4 regions of the Pantoea sp. X-Soil-ISGK-259 genome follow, and region 3 is predicted to be linked to each of the others. Evidence: riboswitches for the same ligand, from Rfam matches in the RefSeq annotation. Region 3 holds a riboswitch; each other region holds the start of a gene.
What was found. A riboswitch is a leader RNA that binds a small molecule or an ion and turns the genes downstream of it on or off. The one in region 3 is predicted to bind thiamine pyrophosphate.
Positions count from the first base shown of each region.

Region 1 (3,837 bases), 240 kb from region 3:
GGCGTGTCAATCAACGTGCCCACCCGCATCAGTGGCAATCCCTGATCGGCGAAGAAATGCAGCTGAGGCTGATAGGTAATGGCTAAGTCCGCCTGCTTTGCCGCGACCAGACGTGGCGGCAGGGCCGGATCGGAAGGCGGCACGATATTTACCTCCAGTCCTTCAGCGGCAAACGCGCCGGTCTGCTGCGCCACCATAATGGGCGCGTGATCGGGATTGATATACCAGTCGAGTACCAGCGTCAGTTTTTCCATCGCCTGAACCTGAGTGGTTAAGGTGGCGCTGAAGAGCAGGGTTAACAGGGGCAGTTTAGTCATGGGATTTCTCATTTTAAGGGTCATCAAATTGTCTCAGGAGCCCAGCTAATCAGGCGGCGCAGCAGGCGATCGATAGTCAGCCACAGGGCGAGGGTCATCAGCACCAGAATGAACAGGGCAGCGAAACAGAGGTCGCTCTGCATCCGGGCATTGGCATTCAGCATCACGAAACCCAGCCCTTCCGCTGAGCCGACCCATTCGCCGATAATTGCCCCTATCGGCGCGACGGCCGCCGCCATCCGTAACCCTGAACCCAGCGCAGGCAGCGCCGCTGGCAGCCTGACATGGCGCAGTTGTGCTGAAGGGGAAGCGCCCATAGTGCGAGCCAGGTCAAGGTAGCCGGGCGTAACGCGGCGCAGGCCATCAAAAAAGCTGGAGGTTACCGGGAAGAAGATCACCAGCACGGCCATCGCGACTTTGGCGCTCATGCCAAAGCCAAACCAGAGAACCAGCAGCGGAGCCAGCGCAAATACCGGAATCGCCTGGCTGGTGATCACCAGCGGCATCATCCAGCGCTGTAACCACGGTGAATAGGTCATGCCCAGCGCCAGCACACCACCCAGCAGCACGCCGAGCGCCATGCCGCTGAGGATCTCGGTCAGGGTAATCAGAGTGTGATAGCTGAGATAGTCAGCGTTCTGCCACAGCGCAATAGCGACTGCAGCGGGCGAGGGCAGCAGAAAGGCGGGAATACAGGTCAGCGTGGCCAGCCACCATGCTGCAATCAGACCGGCAAACAGCGTAATTCCACGACGCAAACGTACGAAACGTGTGCTCATCTGGCTATTCCGCTTAGCTGTTTCAACAGTGCGGCCTGACTTCGTATTAAGCCGGCGTCCTCGGCTGCCCTTGGCGGCAGGCCCTGTAGTGGTGGAGAGGCTTCGATTCCCGCCGCACCGATCACCAGCAGGTGATGACTGAGACGACAGGCTTCGGCGGCATCGTGGGTGATCAGCAGCACCGTGTGACCGACCAGCACCTCCGCCGCCAGCATCTGAATCTCATGACGGGTCAATGCATCCAGCGCGGAGAATGGCTCATCCATTAACACAACAGGCTGACGCGTGTAGAGAGTGCGGGCCAGCGCAGCGCGCTGACGCATCCCGCCGGAGAGTGTAGCGGGCCGCGCGCGGGCGCTCTGGCTCAGCCCAACCCTTGCCAGCAGATACTGCGCCCAGTCGCGATCGGCTTTCTCGCCTTTCAGCCGACTGGCCAGGCAGACATTTTGCTCAATCGTCAGCCACGGATAGAGCAAATCCTGTTGCCCCATCCAGGCGATGCGTCCGGTCAGCGGAAGGCCATCGCTGCCGCTAATCTGTCCCGAACTGGGTGGCGTAAGACCGGCAATGACACGCATCAGGCTGCTTTTGCCTGCACCGCTGGCACCCAGTAACGCCGTAAATTTACCCCCGGCGATCTCCAGATCAAGCTGACTGAAAAGTTGTTGCTGACCCAGCGTAAGGCTGAGCTGGCGAACTGAAATACCTGGCGGTGTGGCATTGCACAGCTGGCTCATGGTCTGACCCGAAGATCGGCAGCGTGATCTATCCCCATTTGCCAGAATGCCGCTTCCAGCCGGGTCGCAGTGGTGAAAATCTCCGCCAGCCGATCAAAACGTTGTTCTCCGGCGCGCTGCTGAGCCAGCGTTTCAAAAAGTATCAGTGACGAGCCTACCCCGGCCAGATAGGCTTCATCGCCGTAATTTTCAATCCATTCGGCGTAAGGGTTGCCCTCAATGCGCGTCGCAGGATCATCCAGCAAAGTCAGGCCGATTTCAGCGTAACCGGCAACACAGGGCATCAGCGCCGTTATGAGCTCCAGTGCATCGCCGGTGTGACCGGCATCCAGCACATAACGGGTGTAATTGAGCGTTTCCGCTGCTTCGGGTTCACGTGCCATTGTTGCCTCGCTGATGCCCCATTGCTGGCAGTAAGCGAGGTGCAGCGGCAGTTCACCGATAATCGCGTTAAGTGATGCCGTAGCGCGTCGTAGAGCGTCAGGCTCAGAGAGTTTGCTGATCAGCAGACCCCAGGCACGGGCGAAGTGGAGCAGGAACAGATAATCCTGGGTGAGATAGTTACGGAAGGCGGCAGGAGGCAGCGTACCCTGACCGAGTTGCTGCACAAAATCGTGCCTTACATAGGCGTGCCATTGCGTGCCCGCCTGCTGGCGCAGACGACCATAGAAACCGGTCTCGAAAAGCGGATGTGACATGGGATCTCCATTAAAAGGGAGATCCGGGCATACGGTCTGGAACAGGGGATAGTGCAGGAAATGAGACAGAAAATCTGCCGACCCGTCCCTTCGCTGGCATGACCCAGATCAGGTTCAAAGGGTTCGGCTTTCGCCATCTCAGCCCATGACAGGACACCCCTCGGAGACATTCGTTATACGATAATTAGTGCCTGAGCACAACGGATGCGTCAGTGTTATGCTCAGGCAAGTTTGCTACGCGACAGTGCATTCAGATGTGCTTTTTAAGTGACAGTGTCACTCAAGATCTGCGCCATTACTGGCAATCACTTTCTTATACCACCAGAATGATTTTTTTCGCGTACGCGCCAGCGTGCCGTTACCCAAATCGTCGCGGTCTACGTAGACGAAACCGTAGCGCTTGCTCATTTCGCCGGTCGAGGCGGCAACCAGATCGATACAGCCCCAGCTGGTATAACCCATCACCGGCACGCCATCTTCAATGGCGTCGCCCATCGCGCGGATATGTTCACGCAGATAGCTGATGCGGTAATCGTCATTAATCTCGCCATTCGCGTCGACTTCATCGCGTGCGCCCAGGCCATTCTCCACCAGGAAGAGAGGCTTCTGATAGCGGTCATACATCATGTTCATCGTGATACGTAACCCCAGCGGATCGATGCCCCAGCCCCAGTCACTGCGTGGCACATGGGGATTAGTCAGGGATTTCACCACGTTGGCGGCGCTACTGTTCTGCTCGTTCATTTCTGCCGACGCGCAGCGCGAAGCGTAGTAACTGAATGAGACAAAATCGACGCTGTTTTTCAGAATGTAGGCATCACCGTCAGCGATCTCCAGCGTCACCCCTTTTTCACGGAACACGCGGGCAGCGTAAGCCGGATAGGCACCGCGCGCCTGCACATCTATAAAAAAGAGGTTTTCGCGGTCTTTCTCCAGTGCAGCCCAGACATCTTCCGGTTTGCTCGACCAGGGATAGAAATTGCCGCCGGCCAGCATGCAGCCGACCTGATTGACCGGATTCACTTCATGCGCGATTCGCGTAACCAGCGCGCTGGCAACCAGTTCATGATGTGCCGCCTGATATTTTACCTGGTCTCTATTCTCGCCGGGTTCAAAGACCAGGCCAGCCCCGGAAAACGGACTGTGCAGCAGGATATTGATCTCGTTGAAGGTCAGCCAGTATTTCACCAGTCCATCAAACGCCTCGAAACAGCTTCGTGCGTAACGGGCAAAAAAATCGACCATTTTGCGATTGCGCCATGAGCCATATTCCGTGACCAGATGCATCGGGACATCAAAATGGCAA
Region 1 is NZ_AP035987.1:148,924-152,760, forward strand. It holds gene AC6I77_RS19890 (ABC transporter substrate-binding protein) at 1-317, opposite strand, end outside; gene AC6I77_RS19895 (ABC transporter permease) at 341-1,096, opposite strand; gene AC6I77_RS19900 (ABC transporter ATP-binding protein) at 1,093-1,833, opposite strand; gene tenA (thiaminase II) at 1,830-2,531, opposite strand; TPP riboswitch at 2,600-2,702, opposite strand; gene AC6I77_RS19910 (6-phospho-beta-glucosidase) at 2,808-3,837, opposite strand, start outside.
Region 1: linked by a shared signal. The riboswitch ahead of tenA (thiaminase II) and the one ahead of AC6I77_RS21020 (FAD-dependent oxidoreductase) in region 3 are both predicted to bind thiamine pyrophosphate.

Region 2 (3,837 bases), on a different replicon from region 3:
GGTATTGCCGCAGCGCGGCACCTTTGTGCGCAAAATCTCCGCTAAGCGGGTAGCGGATGGCCGCTTTATCCGTGAAGCGGTGGAAGTGTCGGTGGTTCGTCGCGCGGCGCTGGAGATAGACGACTCGTCGCTGATGGCGCTGGAACATAACCTGCAGCTGCAGCGCATGGCTGCTGAACGCCATGACAGCCAGGCTTTTCTTACGCTGGACGATGAGTTTCATCGCCTGATCGCTGAAAGTATCGACTGCAAGCTGGCCTGGGAGACGGTTGAGAACATCAAAGCGGCAATGGACCGCGTGCGCTTTCTGACGTTGAGTGAAGTCTCGCCGCCAGAAAAGCTGATTGAGCAGCATGAAGAGATTTTTGCCGCGCTCAAGGGCCATGACGACAATGCTGCCGAAGCGGCGATGCGTCGCCACCTGCAGGAGATGATCTTCTCAATCACCCCCATTGCCGAGCGTAACAGCGCCTGGTTTGAAGCACCCTAATCGCTCATCACCCGCACCGCCTGAATGTCAGGCCGGTGCGGGTCTTCGCCGTCACCACCATTGATGAAAATGGTGAACCGGCCCGATGCCCTTCCCGACCTCCAGCGTATCTGCCATTAACAACGCCTGTTGTAACCAGTTTTTGGCTTCCCCAATCGTCTCTGCCCAGTCAGCATGACGCGGACGCAACGCGGCTAAGGCGGCCGACAACGTGCAGCCGGTGCCATGGGTGTGACGGGTGTTGACGCGAGACGTGCTGAATCGCTGCTCAGTGGAATGCGTGATCAGCCAGTCCGGGCTCTCTGCCGCCGTAAGATGTCCGCCTTTCATCAGCACAGCCTGACAGCCCAGCGCCAGCAATGCCCGTCCCTGCTCGCGCATCTCCGCCTCATCGCTGGCGACAGCACAGTTGAGCAACGCCGCCGCTTCCGGCAGATTCGGTGTGATCAACGAGACCTGCGGCAATAACAGCTCACGTACGCTGGCCACGGCGTCTGGCGAGAGCAGCGCATCGCCACTTTTTGCGACCATCACGGTATCCAGTACCACAAACGGGATATCTGCCTTTCTCAGCCGGGCAGCAACCTGCTCTACGATAGCCGTTTCTGACAGCATGCCAATTTTTGCGCTGTCGATGCGCACATCACTCAGCACCGAATCGAGCTGGGCGGCAACAAACTCAGGTGCAATCCGGTAAACAGACTGCACGCCTTGCGTGTTTTGTGCCACCAGCGCGGTTATGACGCTGGTGCCATAGGCGCCCAGAGCCGAGAAGGTTTTCAGATCGGCCTGAATGCCTGCCCCGCCGCTGGGATCGGTACCGGCAATCGTCAGGGCATTAATGCGCTTCATTGCCCACCTCCAGCGTCCAGAGGGCATCAATAAACGCGGTGGCAAAACTGCCCGGCCCGGCAGCCTGCGCCGCTGCCTTTTCTCCCGCCAGGGCCATGACCTGACAGGCGGCCGCGACATTCATTAGACGATCACCAGGCAGACTGCTGAAGCCCGCTACCACGGCGGAGAGTGCACAGCCGGTGCCCACCACCCGTGTCATTAACGGGCTTCCACCGCTTATGGCGAGGATCCGCTGACCATCCGTGGCGTAGTCCACTTCACCGGTGACGATCACCAGCGTTTTCCAGGTCTCAGCGAGTTGCTGTGCTGCATCAATTGCCGCATCCGCCTGATGCAGTGTATCAACGCCCCGCCCGCCACTGGCCTGCTGTGCCAGCGCCAGAATCTCTGATGCATTGCCGCGGATCACCGCCGGTTGCTGACTCAATAACCGCTGACAGAAGTCACTGCGCAGCGTCAGCGCGCCGACCGCAACCGGATCGAGTGTCCAGGGTGTGCCCGCCAGATTAGCGGCAGTGATGGCAGCCTGCATCGCCTGCTGCCGTTCGGGGGTTAACGTGCCCACATTAATCAGCAGCGCATCGGCCAATTCACTGAACTCTGCGGCTTCTTCCGGATCGATCACCATCGCCGGTGAGGCATTAAGTGCCAGCAGTACATTGGCGGTGAAGTTCTGAACCACGTCATTGGTCATGCAGTGCACCAGCGGTGACTGACGGCGGAAAGTGTGCAGGATGGGCGCGAAGTGCGCGGCAGAAAGGTGTTGAGATTGATGTGTCATCGTAGCTCCCAACCGGCGAACAAGAAGGCGAATGCGGTCAGGCATCAGACTTCCCTACGCTGGCATTATCCAGTTCAGGTCAGCGGGTTTTTCTCAGCCCTTTCCGTGTGGAAAGCGGCACCCCGAGTCGTGTTACGGCTTGCAGCATAGGAGAGCTATACGGTGAAAGCAAGCGACACCTGTCGGGGAAATAATCCGTGCTGAAACAATTCATATGATCCCGATCAACGCCTGAGGTCACAAAAAAAGGCTTAATGCTGCGGGTTAACGAAACACCTCTTTATAGTTAGCTTTATTTATCCCCCTGACAGGAAATATTTCCTGCAGTGTCTCTGACTGCATAATAATAATTAACCTGCTTGCAGCATCATCGTAAAAAATATTTTATTTCATGAGGTTAGTTACCTCCTGAAGCGGAACTTCATACTATGCAGGATGTATGATGCGATTTTTAGCGCTTATTCCACACCGTCATCGATGGCAGGATATTATTATTGAACGTCAGGGTGCCGTCGCACCCAGTGGCAGATATTATTTTTCAACCTATATTTCCGCACGCTGCTCAGGCTGTAACGAAATAATCCATCGCGTCTATTATCGTGATATCACCGATGAACAGGCGCGTCGCTGGCTAGATTAGTCGCCCTCACGGCGGAGGGTTCAGACACCGTTCCAGTTAACAGTTAGTTAGCAATTTGTTAGTCTGATAACTAATCATCGCCTGATCAGACGCCCTCTATGCCACTGCTGTTTGAAAGCTTAAGCCATCAAATTTATCTCTCAGCTCCGCTGTTTATCCTGATCTTACTGGGATACTGCCTGACACGCCTCGGAAAATGGCCTGCCAGCATCAGCGAAGGGATGAACCGCTTTGTGTTTAACGTTGCACTGCCCTGCATGCTGTTTCGGGTAATGAGTACCTTCTCACAAAGCCCGCCGGTGGATGCGCGCCTGTTACTGGCCTTCTTCGGCAGTTGCCTGCTGGTGTTTATCGTGGGGCGACTGCTGGCAACAAGGCTGTTCGATCTGGATGGCGTGGCGGCTTCAGTCTTTGCCCTGGGCGGTATCTTCTCTAATAACGTGATGCTGGGGATCCCGGTGGCCACCGTGTTACTCGGGCCAGAAGCGCTGCCGCCGGTGGCGCTGGTGCTGGTGTTTAACAGCCTGATCCTGTGGACTTTACTGACCGTTTCAGTCGAGTGGGCGAAGCAGGGCAGCTTCTCGCTGAATGGCCTTTGGCGCACATTGATCGGTGTGCTGAAGAATCCGCTCATCATCGGCATTCTCAGCGGTACAGCCTGGAGTTTTCTGCAACGCCCGTTGCCACTGCTGGCCGCTGAACCATTAAAGATGCTGGCCTCGCTGGCCGCGCCGCTGTCGCTGGTCACGCTGGGCATGAGCCTGGCGCACTATCGGGTGCGGGACGGCTTAAAAGAGAGCTACACCATTTGCCTGCTGAAGCTGGTGCTGCAACCGATGACGGTATGGGCTATCGCGTGGCTGACCGGTCTGCCGCCGCTGGAGAGTAAAGTGGTAGTCCTGCTGGGATCAATGGCGGTGGGAGTAAACGTTTATCTGATGTCGCAGAAGTTTAATGTCATTACCGGCCCGGCGGCGGCCAGCATGCTCTTTTCTACGGTGTTTGCCGCGGTAACGACGCCGATATGGATGATGCTGATGACGCTGGCGGGCTATTAACAGACTAAAAAAA
Region 2 is NZ_AP035986.1:2,649,539-2,653,375, forward strand. It holds gene AC6I77_RS12540 (GntR family transcriptional regulator) at 1-490, shown strand, start outside; gene thiD (bifunctional hydroxymethylpyrimidine kinase/phosphomethylpyrimidine kinase) at 542-1,342, opposite strand; gene thiM (hydroxyethylthiazole kinase) at 1,329-2,126, opposite strand; TPP riboswitch at 2,161-2,261, opposite strand; gene AC6I77_RS12555 (hypothetical protein) at 2,569-2,766, shown strand; gene AC6I77_RS12560 (AEC family transporter) at 2,865-3,824, shown strand.
Region 2: linked by a shared signal. The riboswitch ahead of thiM (hydroxyethylthiazole kinase) and the one ahead of AC6I77_RS21020 (FAD-dependent oxidoreductase) in region 3 are both predicted to bind thiamine pyrophosphate.

Region 3 (3,837 bases):
CTATGCATGGACGCCGGGGATCCATAGCGACGCGCAAATCGCGGGCTGGAAAAAGGTTACAGAGGCGGTACATCAGGAAGGTGCCACCATTTTCTGCCAGCTCTGGCATGTTGGCCGCGTGTCACACAATGAACTTCAGCCAGGTAAACAGCCACCGGTAGCGCCTTCAGCCATCGCAGCCGATAACGTCCGGGTATTTATTGAAACCGGGCCAGGCGCGGGGATACTGACCGCACCCAGCGAGCCACGGGCACTGACCACAGAGGAAGTTAAAGAGATCGTTGCGCTTTACCGACAGGCAGCGGAGAACGCCAAAGCAGCCGGTTTCGACGGCGTGGAACTGCATTCCGCTAACGGCTATCTGATTAACCAGTTTATTTCAGAGCATACTAATCTGCGTACGGATGAATATGGTGGCTCAGCGGAGAATCGTCTGCGCTTCCTGCGTGAAGTCGTTGAGGCCGTCAGCTCGGTCTTTGGCAGCCATCGCGTGGGCGTTCGGTTTGCCCCTCTGTTTTCGAGTACTGACGAAGAGCGCGTTTATCTCGGTCTGGTTGAAAGCGATCCCCATGCCACCTACATCCGTGCCGCTAAACTGTTGAATGAACTTGAAGTCGGTTATCTCTCCATTGCCGAAGCGGACTGGGATAATAGCCCGGACATGCCTGAAAGTTTCCGCGTTGCGCTGCGGGAAACATTCCGCTCTCCGATCATCTATTCCGGTCGTTACACGGCTGAAAAAGCGCAGCATGTACTGGAAAAAGGCTGGGGCGATCTGTTTGGTTTTGGTCGTTCATTTATCGCTAATCCTGATTTGCCTGCACGCATTAAATCAGGTCATCCGCTGAATGAGGTCGACCACGCTTCTCTGTATGGCGGCACGGAGAAGGGTTATACTGACTATCCTGTTTTTCAATCCTGATACTCTGTGAGGCGGCATGTCCCCCGAAAATGCCCTGAAGTTACTGTCCAATCCAACCCGAGTGGCAGTGCTGAAGTGGCTTAAGCATCCTGAAGAAGCGTTTGCGGGCTATACCCAGCTCTATCCCTTCGATCAGTATGGCGTCTGTGCCAGCCTCATACAGGACAAGGCGGGCTTATCACAGCCCGCCACGTCGTTATGCCTGAAAGCACTTCACAGTGCCGGGCTGGTCGAAGCCAGCAAAGTGGGCAAATGGACCTATTATCGTCGTGCTGAACCGCGTATTCGTGAAATCACCGACGTGCTGACACAATCACTGCAGGCGCTGTAAGGCGACTGCAGTTTAAACACCCTCTCATTGCCTACTGCTAACGCATTGCATTTGACTCTGGCGCAAAACCTTGCCTGTCCCCTAAAATTCTTAGCAGCCATCCTGTGCGCGCTTGACGAAGCTGCCCGCTTCACTTACAACTAAACCCGTCAGGGGAGTCTCGCCAGAGAGACTGAGAGGCTAATAGCGCATCGCGCGGCTTAGCGACCCTTAGAACCTGACCCAGTTGATACTGGCGTAGGAAGACGGGTATCGCATCAGATACTTGCCGCAGGGGCGCATGCACGACGCCTCTGCCTTTTCCCTCCGTATCACGGGTCTTCGTTAACGTATAACGAGGCCAAAGTGAAATATCTCATCCAGAATCTCTCTCTTCCTCGCCGGTGGACATCATGAGCCGCTGGTCGGTGCTTGGCAGTGGCGTGGCCGGGCTGTGCGTCGCCACACTGCTGATGGAGCGGGGCGAAACCGTCGAAATCATTACGCAGCCTGACTGTCGTGCCGCCTCACACTGGGCGGGTGGCATGCTCGCGCCCTGGTGCGAAGCGGAAAGCGCGCCTCAGCAGGTGATCGATTGGGGCCAGCACGCTGCAGGCTGGTGGTCGCAACGTGTTGATGGCGTGGAACAGCAGGGTACGCTGGTGGTTGCGCCGCCGCGTGATAGCCGCGAACTGACGCGCTTCGCCAGCATGACGGAAAAACATGAGTGGGTCGTACCGGGTGATATCGAACCGGCGCTGGAAAATCGCTTTGCCCGTGGTCTGTATTTTGCGGCGGAGGCGCATCTCGATCCCCGCCTGGCGTTGCAGCAACTGCGTGACAAATTACAACAGGCTGGCGTGCCCTTACACAGTGGTGAACCCACCGGCACCATCATTGACTGCCGTGGCATTCACGCCGCGGATCAGCAGCCCGCGCTGCGCGCCGTACGGGGTGAAATGCTGATCCTCCAGACGCATGACGTTCAGCTCTCCCGTCCTGTCCGGCTGCTGCATCCTCGCTTTCCCTGCTATCTGGTGCCCCGAGCAGAAGGGCACTTCATGCTGGGTGCCACCATGGTCGAAAGTCACGACAGCAGTCCGATTAGCGCCAGAGCCATGATGGAGTTGCTAAGCGCCGCTTACAGTCTGCATCCGGCGCTGGCTGAAGCGCGGATTGTGGAGAGCGGCACCGGCCTGCGCCCTGCCTATCAACAGAACCTGCCGGAGGTTCGTTTTGAGAATGGCCGTTTTTCGCTCAATGGGCTGTATCGCCATGGCTTTTTGCTGGCTCCGATCATGGCTGAAAACCTCATGCTGCAACTGACTCAGGAGATGACTCATGCGAGTTCAACTTAATGGACGCACGATTGAAACCGATGCAGGCACGCTGGCGGAACTGCTGCAGGAGCAGCAGATCGACCCGCGCTCCGTCGCCGCCGCGCTGAACGGTGAGTTTGTGCCGCGAAGCCGGTATGCCAGCCAGCAACTTGAGGCGGGTAATCAGCTGGAAATCCTGTCACCGATGCAGGGAGGTTAATAATGTTCTATCAATTTGCGCCGCAATCCCGCTTTCTTCTGGGTACTGCTGGCTATCCGTCTCCCGACATTCTGCAGCAGGCGATCGACGCCTCAGGTGCAGAAATCATTACTGTCAGCCTTCGACGGGAGGGCAGCGAAGGGGGTGCCTTCCGCACGCTACTGCAACAGCTCAACAAGCGCATTCTGCCGAATACAGCCGGTTGCCACACGGTAAAAGAAGCCGTGACAACGGCGCAAATGGCGCGTGAACTGTTCGACACGCCATGGATCAAACTGGAAGTGATCGGCCATGCTGACACGCTGCAACCCGATCCTTTTGCACTGGTTGAAGCCGCGCGCATCCTCTGTGCTGACGGTTTCCAGGTTTTTCCCTATACCACCGAAGATCTGATTGTCGGTGAAAAATTGCTGGAAGCGGGTTGCGAAGTGCTGATGCCCTGGGGCGCGCCAATTGGCTCCGGTCAGGGGCTGCGCAATATCGAAGGGCTGCGCACGATGCGTGCGTGGTTTAAAGATGTGCCGCTGATTATCGACGCAGGTATCGGCTCACCCGGTCAGGCGGCGCAGGCTATGGAGATGGGTTTCGACGGTGTGCTGCTCAACACAGCGGTGGCAAAAGCAGGCGATCCGGTGCGGATGGCCGGTGCGTTTGCTGCTGCGATTTATGGCGGACATCAGGGATTCCAGGCGGGCCTGATGGAGCAGCGTGATATGGCCTCTGCCTCTACGCCCATTTTTGGTCTGGCAGAGTTCTGAGGAGAGACAATGGCGCGTTATCAGCGACAGACCATGTTGCCTGAAATTGGCGAAGCGGGGCAGCAGCGGCTGGCCAGGGCAAGCGTGCTGGTGGTGGGCGCGGGCGGCCTCAGCGCCACCCTGCTGCCGTTACTGGCAGGCGCGGGCGTGGGATTTATTCGTCTTTACGATGGCGATCGTGTTGAACTGCACAATCTTCACCGGCAGACGTTGTTTGGTGTCGGTGATGTGGGCGAGCCCAAAGCACGCTGTGCGCAGCGTGCGCTGGCGCAGCGAAATCCTGACTGCCTTGTCGAGGCGCATTCACA
Region 3 is NZ_AP035987.1:389,005-392,841, reverse strand. It holds gene AC6I77_RS21030 (alkene reductase) at 1-922, shown strand, start outside; gene AC6I77_RS21025 (ArsR/SmtB family transcription factor) at 939-1,253, shown strand; TPP riboswitch at 1,395-1,514, shown strand; gene AC6I77_RS21020 (FAD-dependent oxidoreductase) at 1,646-2,590, shown strand; gene thiS (sulfur carrier protein ThiS) at 2,574-2,771, shown strand; gene AC6I77_RS21010 (thiazole synthase) at 2,774-3,529, shown strand; gene AC6I77_RS21005 (HesA/MoeB/ThiF family protein) at 3,539-3,837, shown strand, end outside.

Region 4 (3,837 bases), on a different replicon from region 3:
GCGACAGTTGCGCACGCATCACAGAACTGAACATCACTGCTTCACGCGCCGACTGATCGGCATACTCTCGTGCCAGCGCAAACAGCTGCGGCATAGAAACACTGGCCAGCGCTGACAGCAGTACACCCAGTGTCAGCAGAGTCAGATAGTCGCGGGTAAAGGCAAACAGTAGCGCATTCACCAGCGCCATCAGGCAGCAGAAAAGAATGATATGACGACGATCGCCGACGCTGTCTGAGCGCTTTGCCACCAGCATACTCACTACGATACCGGCCACCGCATTAATGGTGAAAAACAGCCCGACCCAGAAGGGCCGCGCCTGTACCTCGCGCGTCAGAAACAGGCTGAGCGTCGGTGCCTGCAGAGCACCCGCGATGCCCAGCATGAACGAGGCGACCATAAAAGCGAGGTAAACCGGGTTGATGCGGCGCTGCCGCGTTAACAGCGATTTCATTCGAAATCCCTTACAGAACAAACAGAGGGGAAAAAAGAAGGGTAGACGATACCGCGCAACATGAAAAAAGCCAGCAGAGATCATCTGCTGGCGGTGTAAATGCACCCTACTCAGAAAAGCACTCCGCTGAACAGCGAAGTGAGGGTCGAACGCCATTCACTGCTGAATGCCTCCCGCTCTTCCCATAGCGTAAAGTTTGCTCTTAAAATGGGGCAGGAAAAACAGAGCGCTTTTCACAGGGAGTTCCCCTTTTATGTCCTCATCACGTCTGAAGCAGCAGTTCATCCGCCTGTGGCAGAGTTGTCAGGGCCAGACGCAGGAGATTACGCTCAGCGAACTGGCTGATCTGCTGCACTGCTCGCGCCGCCATATGCGCAATCTGCTCAACCGGATGCAGGCCGCAGGCTGGCTGACCTGGCAGGCTGAAGCCGGACGCGGCAAGCGATCGCAGCTTATCTTCTGCTACACGGGCCTGGCCCTGCAGCAGCAGCGTGCCGAGGATTTGCTGGAACAGGATCGCATCGATCAGCTGGTCCAGCTGGTAGGCGATAAAAACCAGGTGCGGCAGATGATCAGCGCGCACCTGGGGCGCAGTTTCCGGCAGGGCAAGCATATCCTGCGGGTGCTCTACTATCGTCCGCTGCTCAACCTTTTGCCCGGCTCGCCGCTGCGGCGCTCGGAAACCCACATTGCCCGACAGATTTTCAACGGTCTGACGCGGATAAATGAGGAAAACGGGGAAATCGAACCCGATATTGCGCACCACTGGCAGCAGACGTCTCCACTTCACTGGCGCTTCTTCCTGCGTCCGGCGATTCGCTTCCATCACGGCAGAGAACTGGAGATGGAGGATGTGCTCGCCACGCTGGAGCGTCAGCGCCCCCATCCGCTCTTTTCCCATATTGCGCAAATCGACTCACCTGCCCCCTGGACGCTGGATATCCGTTTAAGCCAGCCCGACGAGGGCTTGCCCTGGCTGCTGGGCAGCGTCAGTGCGATGATCCTGCCGCGCGAATGGCCGACGCTGCAAGACTTTGCTCGCCAGCCAGTTGGCACCGGTCCTTACCGGGTGATCCGCAATCAGGAGAGCCAGCTGAAGATCGAAGCGTTTGATGACTACTTCGGTTTTCGCGCGCTGATTGATGATGTCTCTATCTGGGTACTGCCCGACATCAGCGATGAGCTGGTCTATGCGGGTGTCCGTCTGCAGGGCGGCAGCACCGATGAAGTTCAGGAGGAGAGCCGCCTTGAAGAGGGCTGCTACTATCTTTTGTTCGACCAGCGTTCAGAGCAGGGTCGCAACGAAGCGGTCCGGCGCTGGGTCAGCTACCTGTTTAACCCCATCGCCCTGCTCAATCACGCTGGTGTCGGCTATCAGCGCTACTGGTTTCCGGCGTATGATCTGCTGCCACGCTGGCATCATCGCCGTGACCTGACGCCAGTAGAAAAACCGCCCGACTTAACCCATCTGACGCTGACCTGGTACAGCCAGCACGTGGAGCATGAAGGCATCGCGAATGCGCTGCGTCCGCTGCTGGCAGAGCATGGCGTCACGCTGGAGACCCGTGAGATCAGCTACGAAAGCTGGTATCAGGGCGAAACGGAGAGTGATATCTGGTTGGGAAGCGTGAACTTTACCCTGCCGCTGAATTATTCGCTGTTCGCACAGCTTTATGAGATCCCGCTGCTGCATCACTGCCTTGCTATCGACTGGCACGGCGATGCGGCCCGCTGGCGCGAGAAAGCGCTGCCGCTGGCCGAATGGAGCAAACAGCTGGTCGACGAAGCCGGCCTGCATCCGCTGTTTCATCACTGGCTGTTGCTTGAAGGGCAGCGCAGTATGCGCGGCGTCCGGATGAATACGCTGGGCTGGTTTGATTTTAAATCGGCCTGGTTCGCCCCACCCGCGCTGTGACGCTTTCGCCCCGGCGCTGAAATGACTAGAATGTGACGTTCTCAACGGGGTGCGGCCTGCCACAAGCAAGCCGCTGAGAGAGACCCGTCGAACCTGATTCGGTTAATACCGACGTAGGGATTTGAGAGGCCTCTGTGCTCAGATCCTTTGCGACTCATCCCCTATTCTCCTGAAGGAGCGCAAAGTGTTAAACAAAGTTCTGCCGGTGCTGCTGTTACTCTCCGCCCCCGTTCTGGCGGCTAAGCCGGTTCTCACGGTCTACACCTACGACTCCTTCTCCGCCGACTGGGGCCCTGGCCCGGCGGTTAAAAAAGCCTTTGAAGCACAGTGCGACTGCGAGCTGAAATTCGTCACGCTGGAAGATGGCGTGTCGCTGCTGAACCGCGTGCGGATGGAAGGCAAAAACAGTAAAGCCGATGTGGTGCTGGGGCTGGATAACAATCTGGTGCAGGCCGCGCAGAAAACAGGTCTGTTTGCCGAAAGTCAGGTCGACACATCGACATTAAAACTGCCCGATGGCTGGCACAACACCACCTTCGTGCCGTTCGATTATGGCTACTTCGCGTTTGTTTATGACAAAACGCGGCTGAAAAATCCGCCAAAAAGCCTGAAAGAGCTGGTCGACAGCCCGGAGAAGTGGCGGGTGATCTACGAAGATCCCCGCACCAGCACGCCCGGCTTAGGTCTGCTGCTCTGGATGCAGAAAGTCTATGGCGATCAGGCTCCGCAGGCGTGGCAAAAGCTGGCGCAGAAAACCGTGACGGTCACCAAAGGCTGGAGTGAAGCCTATGGCCTGTTCCTCAAGGGCGAAGGCGATCTGGTGCTGAGCTACACCACCTCTCCGGCTTACCACATCATCGAAGAGAAGAAAGAGAATTACGCCGCTGCACCCTTTGCAGAGGGTCATTATCTGCAGGTCGAAGTTGCCGCGCAGCTAGCCAGCAGCAAACAGCCGGCGCTGGCACAGCAGTTTATGAAGTTTATGGTCTCACCTGACTTCCAGCGCACCATCCCCACCGGCAACTGGATGTATCCGGTGATTGATACGCCGCTGCCAGCAGGTTTCGCGGCGCTCAACGTGCCTTCCACCGCTCTGCAGTTCTCACCGGAAGAGGTGGCCAGCCAGCGTTCAGGCTGGATTAGCCAGTGGCAACGCGCCGTCAGCCGCTGATGCCGCGCTGGCTGATTCCCGGTTCGCTCGCCACGATATTGCTGACCATCGTGGCATTTATGGCGTTCGGTGCACTCTGGAGCGCCGCACCGGACACGGACTTACGTAGCGTGCTGCAGGATGACTACCTGCATCACGTTATCGCGTTCACTTTTGGTCAGGCGCTGCTCTCCGCCCTGCTGTCGCTGCTGCCTGCGGTTCCGCTGGCGCGGGCGCTCTATCGACGCCGTTTTCCGGGTCGTCTGCTGCTGCTGCGCCTGTGCGCCATGACGCTGGTGCTGCCAGTGCTGGTCGCGG
Region 4 is NZ_AP035986.1:674,638-678,474, reverse strand. It holds gene AC6I77_RS03015 (MFS transporter) at 1-454, opposite strand, end outside; gene sgrR (HTH-type transcriptional regulator SgrR) at 708-2,369, shown strand; TPP riboswitch at 2,405-2,507, shown strand; gene thiB (thiamine ABC transporter substrate binding subunit) at 2,554-3,540, shown strand; gene thiP (thiamine/thiamine pyrophosphate ABC transporter permease ThiP) at 3,516-3,837, shown strand, end outside.
Region 4: linked by a shared signal. The riboswitch ahead of thiB (thiamine ABC transporter substrate binding subunit) and the one ahead of AC6I77_RS21020 (FAD-dependent oxidoreductase) in region 3 are both predicted to bind thiamine pyrophosphate.